DNA from 3 places in the Paraburkholderia sp. 32 genome. Region 3 is predicted to be linked to each of the others. Evidence: predicted binding sites of a transcription regulator. Region 3 holds the regulator's gene; each other region holds the start of a gene.

Region 1 (6,782 bases), on a different contig from region 3:
TGCGCGAGGATGCGCGCCTGATCGAGCATCTTGCCGTAGTCGGGACCCAGCGCCGGAATCACCCGTGTCCCGGAACCCGCAGCCTCGGCGAGAAGGTCCAGCAGCTCGCGGTATTCGCTGACCGCGACGTGATAAAGGTTCGCATTGCCGCCATACAGTAGCGTGCGTACGCCGCCCGCTTCGATATGGCGGATCAGCGCGAGATTCTGGGCAGGGTCGAGCGTGTAGTCGGCCCGGCGCGCGAGCGGCGGCACGGCCATGACCGACGCGGCGAACTCGCCGTCGCTAAGCGGTGATTCGTTCATGATGGTTGACGCGGAAACGCGCTAGGCGGAGGTTTCACGGTAGCATCGGCATCACAATGTTGTCAAACAACCTGCGCGTGACGATTGCCCAGCATGCCATCGGCGGCGATTTGCGCGGGAGCCGATCACGAAATTTCCTTTTGTATAACAATGAAGCGGGCCCGCAGCCAGCGGAATCGGCGCAGGCTTTTTTTGGCAACAAGGACACGGCGAGCAATAACCCGCTTTCCGAGATAATCGAGTAAATACGATTTAGTTTAAAGCGCGACGAAATAATGCCGTCAACGAAACATATTAAAATCTGTCGCCGGATGCCGATTAGCCGCGCCGCGCACCCGAGAAGCCCGGCCGGGTTAAAGATTTATTTCAATCAGCATAATAATAGGCGACGCCGGCGTTGCTATCACGTGGCGGCTATCGTTTACCCCGCGGAGCACCGGCGCATTGCGTTCGAGTTTTTAGTGATAGATTATGCGGACCAAAAGAGCGGACCGAAGTTTGTCTGCCAATAACCGCGAACGGGATGTTTGCGAGCCTGAGAGAGCCAAAAAATTGCCGCTACACTTTATCGAGCAGATGGCACCGCTACTGGACGCCGCCGACGAGGCGGAATGGTTCGGCGTAATTACGGGCTTTGCCGAAACGTGGGGCTTCGACAAGATTCTGGTCGCGATGCTGCCGCGGCCAACCATGCGTCTCGAGGACGCTTACCTGCGCAGCACTTACGCACCGGCATGGCGCCAGACGTACGACGAGCAAGGCATGGTGCATATCGATCCGACGGTCGCACACTGCCTGTCACGCTCATCGCCGCTGGTCTGGACGCCCGAGATTTTCGCCAGCCCGGCGCAGCAATCCCTGTATGAGGAAGCTCGCTCGTACGGCCTGAGCGCGGGCGTGACGCTGCCAATTCATGGGCCGAATCAGGAAGCCGGCATGATGTGCTTCGTCAATGACGACAAGCCGTCAGACGGGTTCAGGCGCCATGTGAACGCCGCGTTGCCGAACCTCGTGCTGTTGCGCGACCTGGTGATCGACACCAGCAAACAGCATCTGAATTCACATGCGCAGACCTTGATGCCAAAGCTCACGCCGCGCGAGCGAGAATGTCTGAAATGGACCGCACGCGGCAAATCCACGTGGGAGATATCTCACATCCTGAGTTGCTCGGAAGCGGTGGTGAACTTCCATATGAAAAACATCAGGGCGAAATTCGGCGTGAATTCGCGGCGTGCGGCAGCCGTGATCGCGGCGCAGCTTGGGCTTATTGACCCGGGTTGAGCAGCGCGGCCGCGTCGCGGCTGTACATCACACGCTCGGCGCGACCCAGATCGGCGTCCGACACGGTCTTCATGAAGTACAGACCCAGCAGGATCGACACCGGCGCCGGGATCTCCGCGCCCGACTCGAAGCGGCTGCCGCGCGATTGCGTGACGCCAAAGCGAGCCCAGAAACGGCGCTGGCTCTCTTTTTTCTTCTTCCGGTAGGCAATGATCAGAACGCGATCCACTGCCGAAGAGACCTCCGAAGGACGCGCCTGGAGGTGGGTTTGCGGTTGCCAGTGATTGTCGAGGAGTTCCATTTTGGACCCTTGTAGGTTGGGGGCGGAGACGTGTCTGAATTCTGATATACCCGATAAGCATCCACACCTATCCAGGTAGGTAGGTGGCGCAAAGATTCAGAATGCATAAGTTTTCCTGCGTATCTGGCAGCCCCCCAACGCGTACAGGAGAACGTCATGCAAACCACGATCCGAATTGGACTCCGGCAGGAATTCGACAACGAACTGATCAACGAGATGTACCGCTTGCGCGCCCGTGTCTTTCACGGCCGGCTCGGCTGGGAAATTCCGACCATCGCGGGAATGGAGATAGACGGCTACGACGCGCTCGGGCCGTACTACATGCTGATTCAGGGCGAAGACGAACGGTTGCGCGGCTGTTGGCGCCTGATGCCGACCGAAGGTCCGAACATGCTGAAAGACACCTTCCCGCAGCTACTGCATGGCGCGGCCGCGCCGGTCGGGCGACATATCTGGGAACTGAGCCGCTGGGCGATCGAGACCGGCGGTGAGGAACAGTCGTTTGGTTTCACGGATATGACAATCCGCGCAATTCAGGAAGTGATGCGCTTCGCGCAGCGCATGGGCATCACGCATTACGTCACGGTGACCACCACGCCGATCGAGAGAATGCTGCGCCGAGCCGGCCTCGACATCAGCCGGCTCGGGCCGCCGCTGCAGATTGGCATCGAGCGGGCCGTCGCGCTCGAAGTCGCGGTGAGCGCGAAAACGCTGACCTCGCTGTTCGGGCCGGTCGCCGTCGCTGCTTGAGCCGCGCCGAAGCGCGGCCTGACAAAAGTCGCGACGCCTTCACCCGCGCGCGGACTCAGGAACCGAACATCCGTTCCAGCGCGTTCTCGAGATGCGCGCGCATTGCGGCCCCCGCGCCCGCCGCGTCCTTGCGGCGGATTGCGTCGAGCACCGCCATGTGTTCGGCCTGCACCAGCCGCTGCCGCTCCACCGTCTTGACGAGCGACAGATTGCGCGACAGGTTCATGCTGAACAGGATCTGTTCCTCGATGAACGACATCACCGTGATGAAAAACGGATTCTTCGACGCGCGCGCGACCGCCTGATGAAACAGGAAGTCATCCTTCGCGCCGATCCCCTGCGCCTCGATGATGCGCTCGAGCTCGTCCCACGCGTGCTGGATCGCGGCGATGTCGTCGGCGTCGGCCTTCAGCGCTGCCTGCGCGGCCGCGCCCGCCTCGGTCACGATGCGAAACTCATAGCAGCGGCGGATATCGGACAGCGTTTCGAGCGGCGCGAAGCGGCGTACGTCCGGATCGGGGCGCCGCGCGACGGTCGTGCCAGAGCCGTGCCGCGTCGAGATGATGCCGTCGGCCCGCAATCGCGCGAGCGCTTCGCGCACGGTCGGTCGGGACGTGGCGAAACGCTCCGCCAGCGCGTGCTCGGTCGGCAATCGCTCGCCTTCCTTGTACTCGCCTTCGAGGATGCGGTTGAGAATGTCGCCGTAGATCTGGTCGGGTAAGCCCTTGGTTTTTCGATCGTTCATCAGCGGACTGGCCAGCTTGTCTGAATATGGCTTGATTGTAAGGCCAACCCTGTTTCGGCTTCAGCAAAGTTCTACGGGTTGTAAGCATGCCAGGCTGCTTCGCGCACGCCGCCGCGTCCGCCATTTTGTCCGCGCCGCGCCGGAATATTTGGCCAGTGTTTGATTTACATCCTGGTCCGGTGCATCTTTTCGGGCAATCATCTAAGCTTCATTGGTATAAAAGATCAATAAACCTGCCGCGGTTAGCAATGTGGCAGACGCATTTTTGACTCGGAGCCGATATGTACACTCGCATCCTTGTAGCGGTCGACGGCAGCAATACCTCGCGCCGTGCGTTCGAAGCGGCGCTCGATCTCGCCAAATCGAATGGCGCGGTGTTGCGGCCATTTTATGTCGTCGAAAACACGCCGATGTACTTTGAGGCGCCCGGCTACGACCCGTCGATCCTGCGCAACCGCCTGATCGAGGAAGGCCAGGAGCTGCGTGCCGAGTTTTCGAAAGCGATGGCCGAGCAAGGTGTGAAGGGCGACCCGGCGGTCTCCGAGGCTTCGTCGCTCGGCGATGTCGCCGAGATCGTGCTGCAGGCCGCCGCCGAATTCAACGCCGACCTGCTCGTGATGGGCACGCACGGCCGGCGTGGCTTTCAGCGGCTGATTCTCGGCAGCGTCGCTGAACGCTGCGTGCGCCAGGCCACTCTTCCGGTTCTGCTGGTACCGTCCGCCGCGGGCACCGACAAGGAACCCGCCTGACTCTTTCATCAGGCGCGGGGCGGCACGCCACGCCCTGCCTTGCCGGAATCGAGCCACGCTACCCGTCGACGGGCGACGTCGATATAGGCCGCGGCGGCTCACCTTCTCACTTTCGTCAGAGCACCGCCGTTGCTCGGACTGCCGAGCAGCGAACGCGTCACTTTGCCGCCAGTTGCGGGTCATAGCGGGTGGGACAATTTCACCACTACCAATGATCGAACATGCTGAATCCTACTGCTGTGACCCGTTCCTCGACCCGCTCCGCCGGCAACCGCGAGGCCGTGGCGGCACGCGCAGCCGCACGTACCGCCGCGCGCTGCTCCAGCTGTTCGATGCGTGAGATCTGCATGCCGCAGGGGCTGTCGGCGGAGGAACTGCCGAAGCTCGAAACGCTGATCTGTTCGGCGCGCTCGGTGCCGCGCGGCGAAGCGCTGTATCGCAGCGGCGACCGCTTCGACAATATCTACGCGGTGCGCTCCGGCTCGATGAAGACCGTGATGGTCCACCGCGACGGCCGCGAGCAGGTCACCGGGCTGCGTCTGGCCGGCGAGCCGCTCGGGCTCGACGGCATCAGCGCGGACCTCCATGCGTGCAGCGCCGTCGCGCTGGAAGACAGCACGGTGTGCATCGTTCCCTATAGCGCGCTGAAGCTGCTGTGTCGCGAAATCAGTTCGATCCAGGAACGCATGCACAAGCTACTGGGCACGCAGATCGTCAGCGAAGCCGCGCAGATGATGGTGCTCGGCTCGCTGTCCGCCGACGAACGCGTCGCCGCCTTTCTGCTGGACGTGTCACAGCGCAATGCGCAGCGCGGCTACTCGTGGTCGGAGTTCAATCTGCGTATGACGCGCGAGGACATGGGTAGCTACCTCGGCATGACGCTCGAAACGGTCAGCCGTACCCTGTCAAGATTTCAAAAACGCGGCCTGATCGACACGCGGGGCAAGCACATTCACATCGTCGATCTCCAAGGCTTGCGGCAGGTCTAGCGGCCGGGCTGGCCTGGACGGTCGCGCTGTTAGTCTTGGCACGCCGCCTGCGAGCGGGTAGAGTTTTCAGACCGTCCCCCTACGGCAACCGTGTTGCATGGAGACCCGGCCCCAATGAATCGCGACCCTGTCCCGCATCATCCGCTCGTGCAGCGCCTGCTCGACGCGCGTCAAGTCACCGACGACCTGTTTGCGATCGTCAAACCCGACTACCTCTATGAACGGCCGATCCGCGAGCGTCACCGCGTCGTGTTCTACATCGGCCATCTCGAAGCGTTCGATCGCAATCTGCTCGACCAGCGTCTGTTCGATCTGCCGGCTTTCGCGCCGGAACTCGACCAGTTGTTCGCCTTCGGCATCGATCCGGTAGACGGCGGCTTTCCCACCGATCAACCCAGCGATTGGCCGTCGCTCGCCGCCGTGCGCGAGTATGCGACGCGCGCGCGCCGGCAGATCGACACCGCGCTCGACGAACTCGGCAGCGCGGCGCACGACAAGGCGGCCGTGCAACTGCTGAACGTCGCGATCGAGCATCGGTTGATGCATGCGGAAACGCTCGCGTACATGCTCCATCAGTTGCCTCTCGCGCAGAAGAACACCGCGTTGCGCGAGCCGGTGGTGACGAGCGATGAGCAGCGCGACGCGTTGTCGTCGATGGTTAGCGTGCCGGCCGGCACGGCCGTGCTCGGCATGCCGCGCGAGGCCGGCCGCTTCGGCTGGGATAATGAGTTCGGCGAAATGAGCGTGGACGTGCCCGCGTTCGAGATCGATCGATACATGGTCACGAACGGTGCGTTCCTCGAGTTCATCGAAGACGGCGGTTATCGCGAGCCGAAGTGGTGGTCGCCGAAGGACTGGGCATGGAAGGAAGCGGAGCGCATCGAGCATCCCGCTGGCTGGTCGCAACGCACGGCGCAAGACGGTCGCCCGGCATGGACGCTGCGCACGATGTTCGACGACGTGCCCTTGCCGCTCGACTGGCCCGTCTACGTGAGCCACGCCGAAGCGAGCGCCTACGCGCGCTGGGCCGGCAAAACCCTGCCGACCGAGGCGCAATGGCAACGCGCGGCGCACGGTGCGCCGCAAGCGGCGTCGGGGAACTTCGATTTCCGCAGTTGGGATCCACGGCCCGTCGACGCGCATCCGGACAACGTCAGCACGTTCGGCGCGGAAGGTCAGTTCGGCAACGGCTGGGAATGGACCTCGACGCTTTTCGAAGCGCTGCCGGGCTTCGAAGCGTTTCCGTTCTATCCCGGCTATTCGGCCAACTTCTTCGATGGGCAGCACTACGTGCTGAAGGGCGGCTCGGCGCGTACCGCGCTGTGCATGCTGCGGCCGGAATTTCGCAACTGGTTTCAGCCGCATTATCAGTATGTGTATGCGGGGTTTCGGTGTGTGCGGGTGAGGAATTAAGCGATAGTTGATGCAAGAGACAAGCTATCGCTTTACCTCTAGAAAGGTCAACTATCGGTTAACTTTGCGATCGCAGTCGTTATTGATATCTACCATGAAAGTGCTTCGAAGGACTTTTCAGACCTTCGGCCGCCGTCTAATCCCCCCGCGTCACAATGGTTGTCGCCTGGATAAAATTGGAATCTGGGGGCGATAAAGAGAGAACAAGTTGGCGCGTTACGGAAAGACATTCAAGGACAGAGCGGTGGC
Region 2 (6,782 bases), 1.3 Mb from region 3:
CGCGCGAATCTTCGGCATCGCCGCGACGATCACGCGCTCGGCCGCGCCCTTCTTGAACAGCATTGCAGCCAGTTGACTGATGGCCTGCCGCGAGGTGCGCTCGCTCATGCCGATCAGCACGACGCCCTTGCCGATCGGCATCACATCGCCGCCTTCCAGCGTGGCGAGACCGTGGTCCTGAGTCGGGTCGCCCCACCACACGTTGACCTTGCCCGCGAAATCGGGGTGGAACTTGTAGATCGCCGTGGTCAGGATCGTCTCCTCGTGGCGGGCCGGCCAGTACAGCGCATTCAGCGTGACGCCGCCATAGATCCAGCACGTCGTGTCACGCGTGTACAGCGTGTTCGGCAGCGGCGGCAGCAGATATTCGGTGCCGCCCGCCGCTTCTTTCGCGACCTCCAGCGCCTTGCCGCCGTGCGCTTCCGGGAAGTCGTGAGTGGATAGCCCGCCAATCAGCGTTTCGGCCAGCTTGCGATTGTCGAGCCCTTCCAGATAGCTTCTCAATTCATCGATAAAGCCGAGGCCGACCTGATTCGGCACCACCTGGTTGTCGAGAATCCACTTCTTGCCTTCGGGCACCGCGACCGTTTCGGCGAGCAGATTGTGCATCTCCACCACTTCGACGCCGCGGTCGCGCATCTTCGTGACGAAGTCGAAGTGGTCGCGCTTCGCGTTCTCGACCCACAGTACGTCGTCGAACAGCAGTTCATCGCAATTGCTCGGGGTAAGACGCTGATGCGCGAGCCCCGGTGCGCAGACCATCACTTTGCGCAGCTGCCCGACTTCCGAGTAGACACCCAATTCACCCGCTTTCGCGTCCGTGTTCGCCATGATGATCTCCTGAATGCCAATGTTGGCCCGCTCTGTTCAATCGGATTTCATTAAAGCTAAATCGCGATCCTTCCGGTTACGAGGCCATAGATGCCGATGATCGCGCCAATGATCGCAACGATAAAAATGATCCAGTCGGAAACGATGAAGACATTCTTGTTCTGCTCGCGCCGAGCCCAGATATAAAGCGCCGTTCCTGGCGCATACAGCACGGCGGAAAGCAGAATGAATTTCAGGCCACCCGCCCAGATCATGAAGACCGTATAGATCGAGGCGATTGCGGCCATGATGAAGTCACGCCGGCGCTCGTCGGCGCGCACGTCGTAACCGTCGCCGCGATTCGCGTTCATGCAGCCGAACGCCGCGACGAAGAGGTACGGAATCAACGACATCGCGCTCGTCAGATTCAGCATCAGCGCGAACGCATCGCGCGAGAAGTAGGTGCTGATGACGAGCAGCTGCACCACGATGTTGGTCAGCCACAATGCATTGGCAGGTACCTTGTTGGCGTTTTCCCTCGCGAATACGGCGGGCATGTCTTCGGTCTTTGCCGCCGTGAACAACACTTCGGCGCAGATCAGCGACCAGGCGAGATAAGCGCCCAGTACCGAAATCAGCAAACCTATGCTGACGAAAACCGCGCCCCAATGACCGACCACCGCTTCGAGCACCGCCGCCATCGACGGCTGCCGCATGGCCGCGATGTCGGCGCGCTGGAGCACTGCGTAAGGCAGCATCGTCACGAGTACCATCAGCGAGGTCACGACGACGAAGCCGAGAATCGTCGACTGGCCGACATCGGAACGCTTCTTCGCATAACGGGAATAAACGCTCGCCCCTTCGATACCGATGAACACGAACACCGTGACCAGCATCGTGGCCCGCACCTGCTCGAGGATATTGCCTTCGAGTCCTCCGCCGTAGAGGTTGGCCTGGAACAGGTCCAACCGGAAGCCGAAGATCAGGATCAAGATGAACACCAGAATCGGAATGATCTTGGCGACCGTGACGATACTGTTGATGAAGGCCGCCTGCTGCACGCCCTTCAGGATCATGAAATGAAATAGCCAGATGCCGATCGATGCAACGACGATCGCGACGACCGTATTGCCGTCGCCGAACACGGGAAAAAACGCGCCGAGTGTCGACTTGATCAGCACCCAGTAAGAAACGTTGCCGATACAGCTACCGATCCAATAGCCAAATGCGGAGAGAAAGCCCGGATAATCGCCAAAGCCCGCTTTCGCATACGCAAACACGCCGGCGTCCAGTTCGGGCTTGCGTTCGGCCAGCGCCTGAAATACGCGCGCCAGCATATACATGCCCGTGCCCGCAATCAGCCAGGCAATCACGGCACCCACCGGACCGGTGGCATTGGCAAAAGTGCGCGGCAGGGAAAAGATCCCGGCTCCGACCATGCCGCCCACCACCATCCCGGTGAGTTGCATTTTTGACATCTTTTGTGGAGTGGACGCCATTCGGATTCCTTTTAGTTACCTTTTTAACAAGGATCTTTAATCAGATTCGAACGAAACGTGTCTCTCGGCCAATCTTGCTGTTGATCAGCCGCGCTACTCTGCAACCACCACACGAAAAGAATGGTCTGTCCGTTGGCGTTTGTCAATTTATCGAAGACAAGGTAACGGACTGTGGCTCGCTATGCGATCGAATCCATCGATGCTGCGTTGCCGAATCTGGTTGAATTTGCGAATTAACAATTCACCACGCATCTGAATCGCTCGCATCGATAAGCCGCTTTGAATATCGATGATTTAACAATGATGCGACCTGCCGCATCACCGCCGCGGTTTTCTCAAATGATGGGGAATCGCTGAAGCGAGCTGAACCGGTGGTCGTTCAGAACTACTGAGAAGCATCAGAGCCACAGCTCGAAATGGCGCGCGGGGGTCATTAATAGTCCAAACCCGATGACGATTTCATAATGGCGGGCTTTGTGAATTTTTCTGACGGAATCGCCCGCGTCTCCGCGCCGCAAGAGGTCCAACTATGACTCGCGCAACTTCCTCAACGTCAGCCGCGCTTCGAGACCGCCGCCGACGCGGTTGTGCAGCGTGAGCGTCGCATCCATCGCGAGCGCGAGTTGCCGCGCGATCGCGAGCCCCAGCCCCGTGCCGCCCGTTTGACGATTGCGCGACCCTTCGAGCCGCACGAACGGCTCGAACACCGTCTCCAGCGACTCGACCGGAATGCCGGGACCGCGATCGAGCACCGACACGGTAGCCTCGCCATCGTGCAACGCCCCGATATCGATCTGCGCGGCGCCGCCGTACCTCAGCGCGTTATCGACCAGATTGCCGACGATGCGCTTCAACGCCTGCGGACGCATCGTCAGCGACTGGCCGAAATGGCCCTGCAGTGACACTTGCTGACCCGCGTCGACGTAATCGCAGACCAGGCTGTCGAACAGCGCATCGGGATCGATGCGGCGCGGCACCTCGGTCGTGCCATGCATCGTGCGCGCATAGGTGACCCCTTCCTTGACCAGCGCCTCCATTTCCTGCAGATCCTGGCGCAGCTTTGCGGCCTCGCTGTCGTTGTCCATCGTGTCGACACGCAGACGCATGCGCGTGATCGGCGTCTGCAAATCGTGCGAAATCGCCGCGAGAATCTGCATGCGCTCGGTCATGTACGTGGCGATCCGGTCCTGCATCGCGTTGAACGCGCGCGCGGCGCGCGCCACTTCGGACGGACCGGCTTCGCGCAGACGCGCGGCCTTCAGGTCGGGGCCGAGCGTGTCGGCCGCGACTGCGAGCTGATTGAGCGGGCGCGTCGCGAGCCGTACCGCCAGCCAGCAGCAGGCCGCGAGCACGAGCAGCTGCAGCGTCAGCACGAGCGGCAGCCAGCGCGACAACGGGGCGCCGGGCATCGGCCGCAGGTCGATGGTGAGCGGCGTGCCGTCGCTCAGTTTCAGGTGCACCTGCAGACGCTCGCGATCGCCCGGCACTGCGTTGACGGTCAACGGATAACGCGTGCCGATGCCATCGCCGATCGACTGCGCGACGCGTGCCGACAGGCTCGCGTCGACCGGGGTGCCTGGCACGCCCGGGCCGAGCACGAACTCATAGCTGCGCCGCGCGAGCCGCGGCAGCCACTGGGCGCGCTCGTCGGGCGGCAGATGATCGAGCAGCGCGACCGAGCTCGCCACCTCGCGCTCGATGTAGCCCATCATGATGTTGGTCATCGTCTGGTCGCGCTCGGTCATCGTGAGCCAGAACGACAGCGCCTGCGCAAGCGCGAGCCCGACGAACAAAATCACCGCGAGCCGCGCGAACAGCGTGCGCGGCCAATGCGGCCAGCGCAGCAACGACGGTGATGGAGATGCGCTCATTGCGGATCTCCGATCGCGGTCACGGCCGCTGAAAACACATAGCCCTCGCTGCGCAGCGTCTTGATGTAGCGCGGCTCGCGCGCGCCGTCCCGCAGGCGTTGACGCAGGCGGCTCACCATCAGATCGATCGAGCGGTCGAACGGATCGGCCTGGCGTCCCTGGGTGAGGTTCAGCAACTGATCGCGCGTGAGCACGCGCTGCGGATGATCGAGAAACACACGCAACAGACGGTACTCCGCGCCGCTCAACGCCACCTCGGTTCCGTCCGCGTCGAGCAGATGGCGCGCGGTCGTGTCGAGCCGCCAGTCGCCGAAGCACAGCATCGGCGCCGACTCCGTCACCTCCATGCCGGGCGGCAGCATGCGCGCGCGGCGCAGCACCGAACGGATTCGCGCGAGCAACTCGCGTGCGGCGAACGGTTTGATCAGGTAATCGTCGGCGCCCATTTCGAGGCCGACGATCCGGTCCGCTTCCTCGCTGCGCGCCGTCAGCATCAGGATCGGCACTGTGCGGAACTTGCCCGCGCGCAACTCACGGCACAGCACGAGGCCGTCTTCGCCGGGCAGCATCAGGTCGAGCACGATCAGGTCGGGCGCGCCGTTCTCGAGCGCGGCGCGCATCTGGCGGCCATTGGCCGCGAGCGAGACACGCACGCCGTTTTTCTCGAGGTATCCCGCGAGCAGTTCACGGATACCGCGATCGTCATCGACGATCAGTACGTGGTCGGAGGTTTCCATCGACGGATTATCTGCTGCGGCGTTTGAGTTGCACGCCGCTCGATTGGATCAATGAACACTGCAACGGATGCGCGAGTTCGGCCGCGAAGCCGCCCGCCACGAACACAGCGATGGCAAACAGGCGTCTCATGCGTCCTCCAGCACGGAAAGACTCGCGCCATCGGCCACGCCGGCTTCGAGCGCGTAAGGATCGACCCCGTCGAGGCAGCCAATATTGACGCGCCATTGCTGCGGATCCTTGCGCGTCTGATGAAAAGGATAGATGCCGCAATGCTTGCAGAAGTAGTGTTTCGCGACCTTCGTGTTGAACAGGTATAGCGTCAGCGAATCCTCGCCACTCAGAATCTTCAACTGACTGGCGGGAAAGAGCGGCGTCATCAGCGCGCCCTTGCGGCGGCACAGGCTGCAGTTGCAACGACCAGCCGGAACGATTTCGGTGCGAACTTCGAACTTGACGGCCCCGCAGTGGCAGGACCCTTGCAGCAACCCGGCGTTCATGATGCTCTCCGTGATTTGACGATGCCTGCTTTATAGCCCGGTTCATCAGTCGAATTATGTCGTAATGTATCCGGCGGCCGAGACGATACATTACATTGCAATACGCCGCGGCGATTAGCGCAAGGCGAAACAGCGAAGATATACACGCGAGTTAGCATTTAAGCGGCACGACGGGGCGCGCCGGCCGGCCTCCTTACACGCTGTTTTTGACCTCGGCGTGACCAATCGGCTTTTCTATATTCCGCTTGAATGGCCGGCATTGCCAGGCACAATCGCGCGTGACCAGCAAGCGGGCGATGACGGCCACGAGCCGGTTGCTCGCAAGCTCCGTGAATCAAGTTGAATACGCTTGACTTTTAGTCACCGGCCACTTCCAATACCAATGGTGCAGTGCGATGTTTCGCCTTTGAAACACGCCTCACCTCATTCGGTAGTTCACAGCATTGGCCAGCAGTTCATTCGTCCGCCGTGCATGCGGCGTCAGCTCGCGAAATGGAGCACTCCTCACTACCGGAGTCGTCTTGGCTGCAACAAAAAACCAACCCACCCACCGCGAACCCGCCCTTATCGACCTCGCATTGCAAGGCGGCGGATCGCACGGTGCTTTTACATGGGGCGTCCTCGACCGTTTGCTCGAAGAGTCGTGGCTGCGGATCGAAGGAATATCGGGTACGTCGGCTGGCGCGATGAACGCCGCGGTGCTGGTGAGCGGCTATCAGGCAGACGGCGCGGCCGGCGCGCGCGCCGCGCTCGAAGCCTTCTGGCGGCGAGTATTCGAAGCATCGGTGTACAGCCCGTTTCGCCGTACCCCGTTCGACGTGTTGATGGGCCGCTGGACGCTCGACTACTCGCCGCTCTTCATCGCGATGGACCTCGCGGCGCGCGTGTTTTCTCCCTACGACCTGAACCCGCGCGGCGTACATCCGCTGGCGAAGATTCTGCAGGACTCGATCGATTTCGCGCATCTGCGCGACGCGCCGATCAAGCTGTTCATCACCGCGACGCGCGTGCGCACGGGCCAGGCGCGTGTGTTTCGCAATGGCGACCTGACGCCTGACGTGCTGCTCGCCTCCGGCTGCCTGCCCACGCTGTTTCAGGCCGTGCAGATCGACGGTGAAGACTACTGGGACGGCGGCTATGCCGGTAATCCGACCATGACGCCGCTGGTACGCGAATGCACGTCGAGCGACACGCTGCTGATCCAGGTCAATCCCGTCGTGCGGGACGAAACCCCGCGCACCGCGCGCGACATCATCAGTCGCCTGAACGAAGTTGCCTTCAACGCGCCGCTGCTAAAAGAGCTGCGCATGATCGCGCTGCTGCGCCGCGCGGCGGACCCCGGCAGCGACGAAGGCCGCCATTGGGCG
Region 3 (6,782 bases):
CACGTTGACGATGCGGCCGTGGCGCCGCTCGAGCATGCCGGGCAACAGCGGCTTGCTCATGTTGAACAGGCCATCGAGATCGGTGCGCAGCACGGCGTCCCAGTGCTCCTTGCTCATCTTCGCGAAGCTCGTGTCGTGCGTGATGCCCGCGTTGTTGATCAGCACGTCTACCGCGCCCAGTTCGGTCAGCACGCGTTGCGCGCAGCGCGCGCATGAATCGAAGTCGGCGATGTCGGCTTCGTACGCGTGAAAGTCGCGCCCCGTGTCGCGCTCGTGCTGCAGCCATGTCGACACGTGATCGTTGTGCGTCGAGTGCGTCACCGCGACCGTCATGCCCGCGTCATGAAGCGCCCGGCTGACCGCCGTGCCCAAACCGCCCATCCCGCCTGTGACCAATGCCACGCGATCCGTTCCCATCTGAACTCCTCCTTGCCGTGTCTGCCATTGACGGTGCGCGCGCCGGCCTTGCCGGCTCGCGCGGCTAAACGACGCCCGCGAACGGCAGCGCGTTCTGCGAGCTCCACCACCATGCGCTCAGGCCGCCCGCGAGCGGCGCGACGCCTGGCGCGATGCCGTACACCGCCTGCCACCCCGCATACCAGGCGGCGCAAGCGCGGTTGGCCTCGCCGAACCAGTCCGCCTCGCGCTGCGCGACGAAAGCGATCGACTTGCTCCAGTCGGCGAAGCACCGCTCGGCGTACCCGTGTGCCGCGCCCTGTGCGGTCTGATACGCCGCCGCGTAGTCGAGCCAGCCTTCAGGCGGTCCGGATGCCGTCGAGGTCCATGGTGAAGCGGGGCGCCCGAGCGGCGCATCGGATTCGGAAATCATGATCGCTGCCCTCCAGAGCACAGCATAGGATTGCCAGGCGCGGTTGCAAACCGTCGAGCGTGCCCGTCACTGTACTGAGCGCGCGGCGGCCCGCGCTTGATCTGCATCAACAGCCGCGGCCGCCGGGCTCATAGACTCCATTTGACGACGGGCTCGAGCCTGCTTGTGCCCGTTTCCCCACGTTTCTGTCACGGAGCTTTGGCGATGAGCTACAAAAGCATTCTCGTTCACCTCGATACGAGCGTTCGTGCACATCCGCGCCTCGAAATCGCATTGCAGCTCGCACACCGCTTTCATGCGACGCTGACCGGCCTGTTTTCGACGTACGTGCCACCGCGGCACGCGTTCTTCGTGATGGCCGGCACCGCCGACTACTACGCGGAGCACGAGCGTCTGCGGCACGAGCGCGCCAGCGCGCTCGAGCGGCTGTTTCGTGCCGAACTCGCGCGCGCGAACGTCGACGGTCATTGGATCGCCGCGAACAGCTACGCGAACGACGTCGTGCCGCCCTATGCGCGTCTCGCCGATCTGATCGTGCTCGGGCAGACCGATCCGACCGATCCCGAGGCGTTCGTCGCCGAACAGTTCGTCGAGCACGTCGTGCTGTCGGCCGGGCGGCCGGTGCTGCTGGTGCCGTCGGGCGGCACCTTCGCGGCGCCCGGCCGCCACGTGCTGATCGCGTGGGACGGCAGCCGCGAAGCCACCCGCGCGATCCACGACGCGCTGCCGTTCCTCGCGCACGCGTCCAAAGTGACGCTGCTGACGGTTCATTCGTCGGGCGATCGTCCGCCGCGCGACACGGTTCCGGGCGACGACATCGCACTCACCGTCGCGCGTCACGGCGTCAAGATCGACGTGCGCGAACTGAGCGTCGCGGACGGCACGCCGGTCGGCGACGCGCTGCTGTCGCAGGCGGCCGACCTCGGCTGCGACATGATCGCGATGGGCGCCTACGCGCATTCGCGTCTGCACGAAGTCGTACTGGGCGGTGCGACGCGCACGATGCTCGAGTCGATGACCGTGCCGGTGCTGTTGTCGCACTGAAGTGCGCGCTTAAGGAGTCCGCCATGTTTCACCGCCTACTCGTCGCGCTCGATGGCAGCGACACCGCCTCCCGTGCGTTCGACGCCGCGCTGACCCTTGCCGCCGAATCGGGCGCCGAGCTGCAGCCGCTGTACGTGATCGACGTGCCCGTCATCGCCTACGACGCGCCCGGCTTCGACCCTTGCGTGATCCAGGACGCCTTCATCGAGGAAGGCAAGCGGATCGCGGCCGATGCCCAGAGCCGGATGACCGCGCGCGGGAGCAAGGGCACGGCCCGCACCGTCGAAGCCGCGATCACCGGCGAAGACGTCGCGCATCGCATCGTCGAGGCGGCGCTCGAATGGCACGCCGACGCGATCGTGATGGGCACGCACGGCCGCCGTGGTGTTCAACGACTGATGCTCGGCAGCGTCGCCGAGCGCGTGCTGCGCAGCGCCAGCTGCCCCGTGCTGATGGTTCCCGCGCACGCGAACGGCGCGACGCGCGATCGGTCAGTCCCGGCCTGCGCCGAACACGAACTCACCTGAGCCGCGAAAACCAGGCTGCAGCGCGGCCGCTCCCACGCGATCGCGCCACGGCTGCGCGACGCGGCGCTTCAGGGCCGCGCGTGCCCGTGTTCGTCATGCCGCACGATCAGCACCGGCTTGTCGGTCGCACGCACGAGCGACTCCGCGACGCTGCCGAGCAGAAAGCGCTGCACGCCGTGGCGGCCGTGCGTGCCCATCACGATCAGATCGGCTTCGATTTCGTCGGCGACGCGCGCGAGCACCGCGGACACGCTTTCGGCGTACGCGTCGATCACCCGCACGCCGCCGGGCACCTGCGCCTCGCGCATCAACTCGCGCGGCGCATCGAGCGCGCGGCTGGCGAATTCTTGCGCCGCGGCCGCCGGTTCCGGCTCGAAAGCCACATCGGCATTGTCCGACCACTTGCCGTGCCCTACCACGCAGCAGGCTTCGAGTGTGGCGCCCGTCAGCTTCGCGAGCTTCAGCGCCTCGGCAAAGGCGCGCTGCGCGCTGGGACTGTCGTCGAGCGCAACCAGAATTCGTGCATACATGTTGGACTCCCTGTGAAAGCGCTGGCATGAACCGAAGCGGTGCCGTCGCGTATCCGCGCCGACAGTGTGAAGCGCGCGCCGCCGCGCGGCTTGACGCAGGTCAATGGGTCTTTATCGGCTTGTTCCGTGATTACTTAATCAACTGCATGCCTGCGACCTTCGAAGCCGTCACGTCGAAAGTAGCCGTGTACTCGCACTCGGCTACATACCCCATCGCCAGCCATGCACTAGGAATATTCCTACAACACTACCCGAACTCCTAGCGCCGCTTAAATCCCCGCCGATATATTTCTGAGATGAGGTCGCCAATACTGGTCGGTATGGACACCGCCCCGCCAGCCACCTTATCGAGAGTCTTCCTCGTCGACGATGCGACCGAGGTCCGGCGCCGGCTTGCTTGCCTGATCGCGCTGATTCCCGGCATCGAAATCGTCGGCGAGTCCGCGGGCGTCGAGCACACGTTCGACGACATCGTCGCGAGTCGCGCCGATGTCGCGGTGCTGGACCCGTCCTTCTCGGGCAAGACCAATCTGCTGCTGCTCGCGGCGCTGTCGCGGGCGCGGCCGTCCATCGTCAGCATCGTGTTGACCAATCATTGCACGACGGCGTTTCGCCGAGCGTGCGAAGCGGCGGGCGCCGACTTCTGCTTCGACAAGACCTCGGAGTTCGAACTCGCCTGCCGTGCCATCGAAGCGATTGCCTATGCGCGTCATGCGCATCCGGTCTGACCGCCAGGAGCCGAGCATGCAAGTTGCCACAGTCTGTGAACCCCGCCACGACGCGCCCCGCACTTCGCACGTCGTACCGATCCACGTCGTGCCACGCACCGCGGCCACACGCTACGCCGTGCCGCGCTGCTCCACCTGCGCGATGCGCGCGATCTGCATGCCGCCCGAGCTGACATCCGACGAACTGAGCCGACTCGACACGTTGATCTGCTCGACGCGCTCGATCAAACGCGGTGATGCGCTGTATCGCGCGGGCGATGCGTTTCAAAGCCTCTACGCGATCCGCGCCGGATCGTTCAAGACCGTGGTCATGCATCGCGACGGCCGCGAGCACGTGACCGGCTTCCAGATCGCCGGCGACTCGCTCGGCCTCGACGGCATCGGCGAGGGCAAGCAGAATTGCGATGCGATCGCGCTCGAAGACAGCGTCGTGTGCATCATTCCGTTCGCGCAGCTCGAGGCGATCTGTCGCGAGATGAAGCCGATGCAGCATCACATCTACCAGATGATGAGCAGCGAGATCGTGCGCGAATCGAGCCAGATGATGCTGCTCGGCACGATGACCGCCGAACAGCGCGTCGCGACGTTTCTGCTGAATCTGTCGAAGCGCTTCAAGGCGCGCGGCTTCTCCGCGGCGGAGTTTCATTTGCGCATGACCCGCGAGGAAATCGGCTGCTTTCTGGGCATGAAGCTCGAAACGGTGAGCCGGATGTTCTCGAAGTTCCAGCGCGAGCGCCTCGTCAAGGCGAACGGCAAAACGATCCGCATCGAAGACGCGGAAGGACTGGCTCGGGTTTGAACGCCGACGCGACGCTCGCCTCACGTTCGTTCGCGGGACATGCGGGGTGGAACAAGCGCTCCCGAACTGATATAACTCGGTGCGTTGCGGTGCGCGACCTTGCGTGACCACCCGGAGGAGCGATGGGTCTGTCGAGCGGCGAGTCTTCCTGCTTCACCAGTGCGGCGTCCTTGTCGGACGTGCCAGTCGAGGATCGCTATTTCATGTTGATCGATGCGGTTCAGGACTATGCGATCTTCATGCTCGACGTGTCCGGCCGCGTGACCAGTTGGAATCCCGGCGCACAGCGCATCAAGGGCTACACGCCCGAAGAAATCATCGGCCAGCATTTCTCGAAGTTCTATACCCCGGAAGACATCGCGGCCGGCAAGCCCGCCCGCGAACTGGAAATCGCCGCAGCCGTAGGCCGCACCGAGGACGAGGGTTGGCGCGTACGTCGCGACGGCTCGCGTTTCTGGGCCAACGTGGTCGTTTCCGCCGTGCACGACGCGTCGGGCGCGCTGCTCGGCTTCGCCAAGATCACGCGCGACCTGACCGAGCGTATGCGCCTCGCGGAACTCGAACGCGCGGATCAGGTATCCACGCACGTGCAGATCGCCCGCGAAAACGAGCAAAAACGTATGGCGCGCGAACTGCACGACGATCTCGGCCAACGGCTTACCGCGCTGAAAATGAGCGTCGCGCTGCTCGAAGCGAAGCTGAAAAGCCAGGCCGACACCGAGCCGCTGGCCGCGCAGACGCATGAACTGCAAAAGCAGATCGACTGGATGGCCGCTTCGCTGCGGCGTATCGCCGCCGATCTGCGGCCCCGCTGCTCGACGACCTCGGGCTCGCCGCCGCGCTCGACTGGCTGGCCGAAGACTTCACGAAACGCTACGACGTGCGCTCGAGCGTGCATCTCGAACCGGCCGAGCCGGTGTGCGGCGAATTCGCGGCGACGGCGCTGTTTCGCATCGTTCAGGAGGCGTTGACGAACGTCGCGCGGCACGCCAAGGCCAGCCGCGTACGCATCGACATGACCTGCGCGGGCCCCATCGTATCGCTCGATATCGAGGATGACGGCGTGGGTGTCGCGCTGGATCGGTCGCAGGGAACAGATTCATTCGGTTTGCTCGGCATTCGCGAACGCGTGCGGCAGTTGCGCGGCAACGTGTCGTTCACCAGCTCGCCGGGCCATGGCTTCAGGATCTCGATCCAGATACCGGCCGACGCGCTCGCGTAATGTTCACGCGCTGCCGCGCCCCGCTGTCGCGGGTTACTCTGCGGGCGCATCCTCGGTGCTTGGCTCGCGCATGAGCAGCACCGGACAGGTCGAGAAACGCAGCACCCGCTCCGCCACGCTGCCGATCACGAGGCGCCGCACGCCGCGTCGCCCATGCGTGCCCAGCACAAGCAGATCGGCACGGATCTGCTCGCCGTGGCGCAGCACGATCGCGGCGACGTCGTCGGACAGGCTCTCCGACTCGATCATTTCAGGGCGGCAAGGCACATCGGCGGCGGCGCAGGCCTGTTCGGCCTCCTCCAGCACCAATTGGCCGTCCTGGCGCAAGGCTTCGACGAGCGTGAGCGGGTCGTAATAGCCGGCATAGGAAAAGAGCGGCGTCTTGTCGACCACATAAACCGGATGCACGACGCCCTTCGTCAACGCGGCGAGATTCACCGCTTCTTTCAGCGCGCGTTTCGAGAAAGTACTGCCGTCTAGCGCGACGAGGATATGTTGGTACATGCCGATTCTCCACTGAGGTTGGATTTGTCAACGCGCGTGGCGCGCTCCCGCTACAGATAAAAGGGCCCGCCCGGACTGCCCGGATACGGCTCCCGCCACTCGCCGTGCGGCACGTCGTCCGCCCGCAGTGACGACGCGCCGCGCGGACACACGAGCACGGGACACGCCGCGTCGCGCAGCGTGCGCGACGTCACGTGCCCCGGCAACGGGTGCGGCGCGCCGCGCATGCCGTGCGAACCCATCACGATCAGGTCCGCGTGCCAGCGTTGCGCTTCGTCGAGAATCGCGCTCGACGCATCGCCGGAATCATCGTCGAACTCGAGCAACGCGGTTTCGGCCGCGCGCCGGCTTTGTTCGAGCATCGCCGCGCCGCGCCGCAAGACATCGATTCGATGCTGCGACACGACTTCGAACGGCAGCCATTCGCACCACGCGAAGCGGTCGTCGGCCGCGTAGACGACCTTGATGCGCGCGTCGGGCGGCGCTACCGCGAGCGCGGTGCGCAGCGCGTCGAGCGCGGTGTCGCTGCCATCGATCGCGACCAGCACGCGGCTCACCGCCGAGGCATCGCTCGCGTCGGTCGACCTCGCCGGCATGTA

What was found. The regulator FNR, encoded in region 3, switches genes on or off when oxygen is low (the NO sensors DNR and NnrR bind a similar motif). The targets are predictions, from matches to a motif close to TTGATNNNNATCAA.
Region 1: the regulator FNR is predicted to act here: its motif matches at 3,542-3,555, upstream of OKW26_RS06670 (universal stress protein).
Region 2: the regulator FNR is predicted to act here: its motif matches at 2,442-2,455, upstream of OKW26_RS21855 (basic amino acid/polyamine antiporter).

The regions. Positions count from the first base shown of each region.
Region 1 covers NZ_JBNDKD010000001.1:1,405,491-1,412,272, reverse strand. Annotated here, with positions in the region: gene OKW26_RS06700 (dihydrodipicolinate synthase family protein) at 1-305, opposite strand, end outside; gene OKW26_RS06695 (hypothetical protein) at 362-550, shown strand; gene OKW26_RS06690 (helix-turn-helix transcriptional regulator) at 882-1,586, shown strand; gene OKW26_RS06685 (hypothetical protein) at 1,570-1,887, opposite strand; gene OKW26_RS06680 (acyl-homoserine-lactone synthase) at 2,044-2,637, shown strand; gene OKW26_RS06675 (FadR/GntR family transcriptional regulator) at 2,693-3,382, opposite strand; gene OKW26_RS06670 (universal stress protein) at 3,664-4,131, shown strand; gene OKW26_RS06665 (helix-turn-helix domain-containing protein) at 4,353-5,120, shown strand; gene OKW26_RS06660 (SUMF1/EgtB/PvdO family nonheme iron enzyme) at 5,235-6,533, shown strand; partial or broken gene OKW26_RS06655 (IS3 family transposase) at 6,742-6,782, shown strand, end outside.
Region 2 covers NZ_JBNDKD010000002.1:1,418,199-1,424,980, forward strand. Annotated here, with positions in the region: gene arcA (arginine deiminase) at 1-831, opposite strand, end outside; gene OKW26_RS21855 (basic amino acid/polyamine antiporter) at 888-2,309, opposite strand; gene OKW26_RS21860 (ATP-binding protein) at 2,837-4,180, opposite strand; gene OKW26_RS21865 (response regulator) at 4,177-4,917, opposite strand; gene OKW26_RS21870 (hypothetical protein) at 4,925-5,047, opposite strand; gene OKW26_RS21875 (GFA family protein) at 5,044-5,415, opposite strand; gene OKW26_RS21880 (patatin-like phospholipase family protein) at 5,937-6,782, shown strand, end outside.
Region 3 covers NZ_JBNDKD010000002.1:85,270-92,051, reverse strand. Annotated here, with positions in the region: gene phbB (acetoacetyl-CoA reductase) at 1-417, opposite strand, end outside; gene OKW26_RS15725 (polyketide synthase) at 482-829, opposite strand; gene OKW26_RS15720 (universal stress protein) at 1,034-1,873, shown strand; gene OKW26_RS15715 (universal stress protein) at 1,897-2,400, shown strand; gene OKW26_RS15710 (universal stress protein) at 2,469-2,930, opposite strand; gene OKW26_RS15705 (response regulator) at 3,251-3,658, shown strand; gene fnr (fumarate/nitrate reduction transcriptional regulator Fnr) at 3,675-4,457, shown strand; partial or broken gene OKW26_RS15695 (PAS domain-containing sensor histidine kinase) at 4,580-5,679, shown strand; gene OKW26_RS15690 (universal stress protein) at 5,713-6,183, opposite strand; gene OKW26_RS15685 (universal stress protein) at 6,234-6,782, opposite strand, start outside.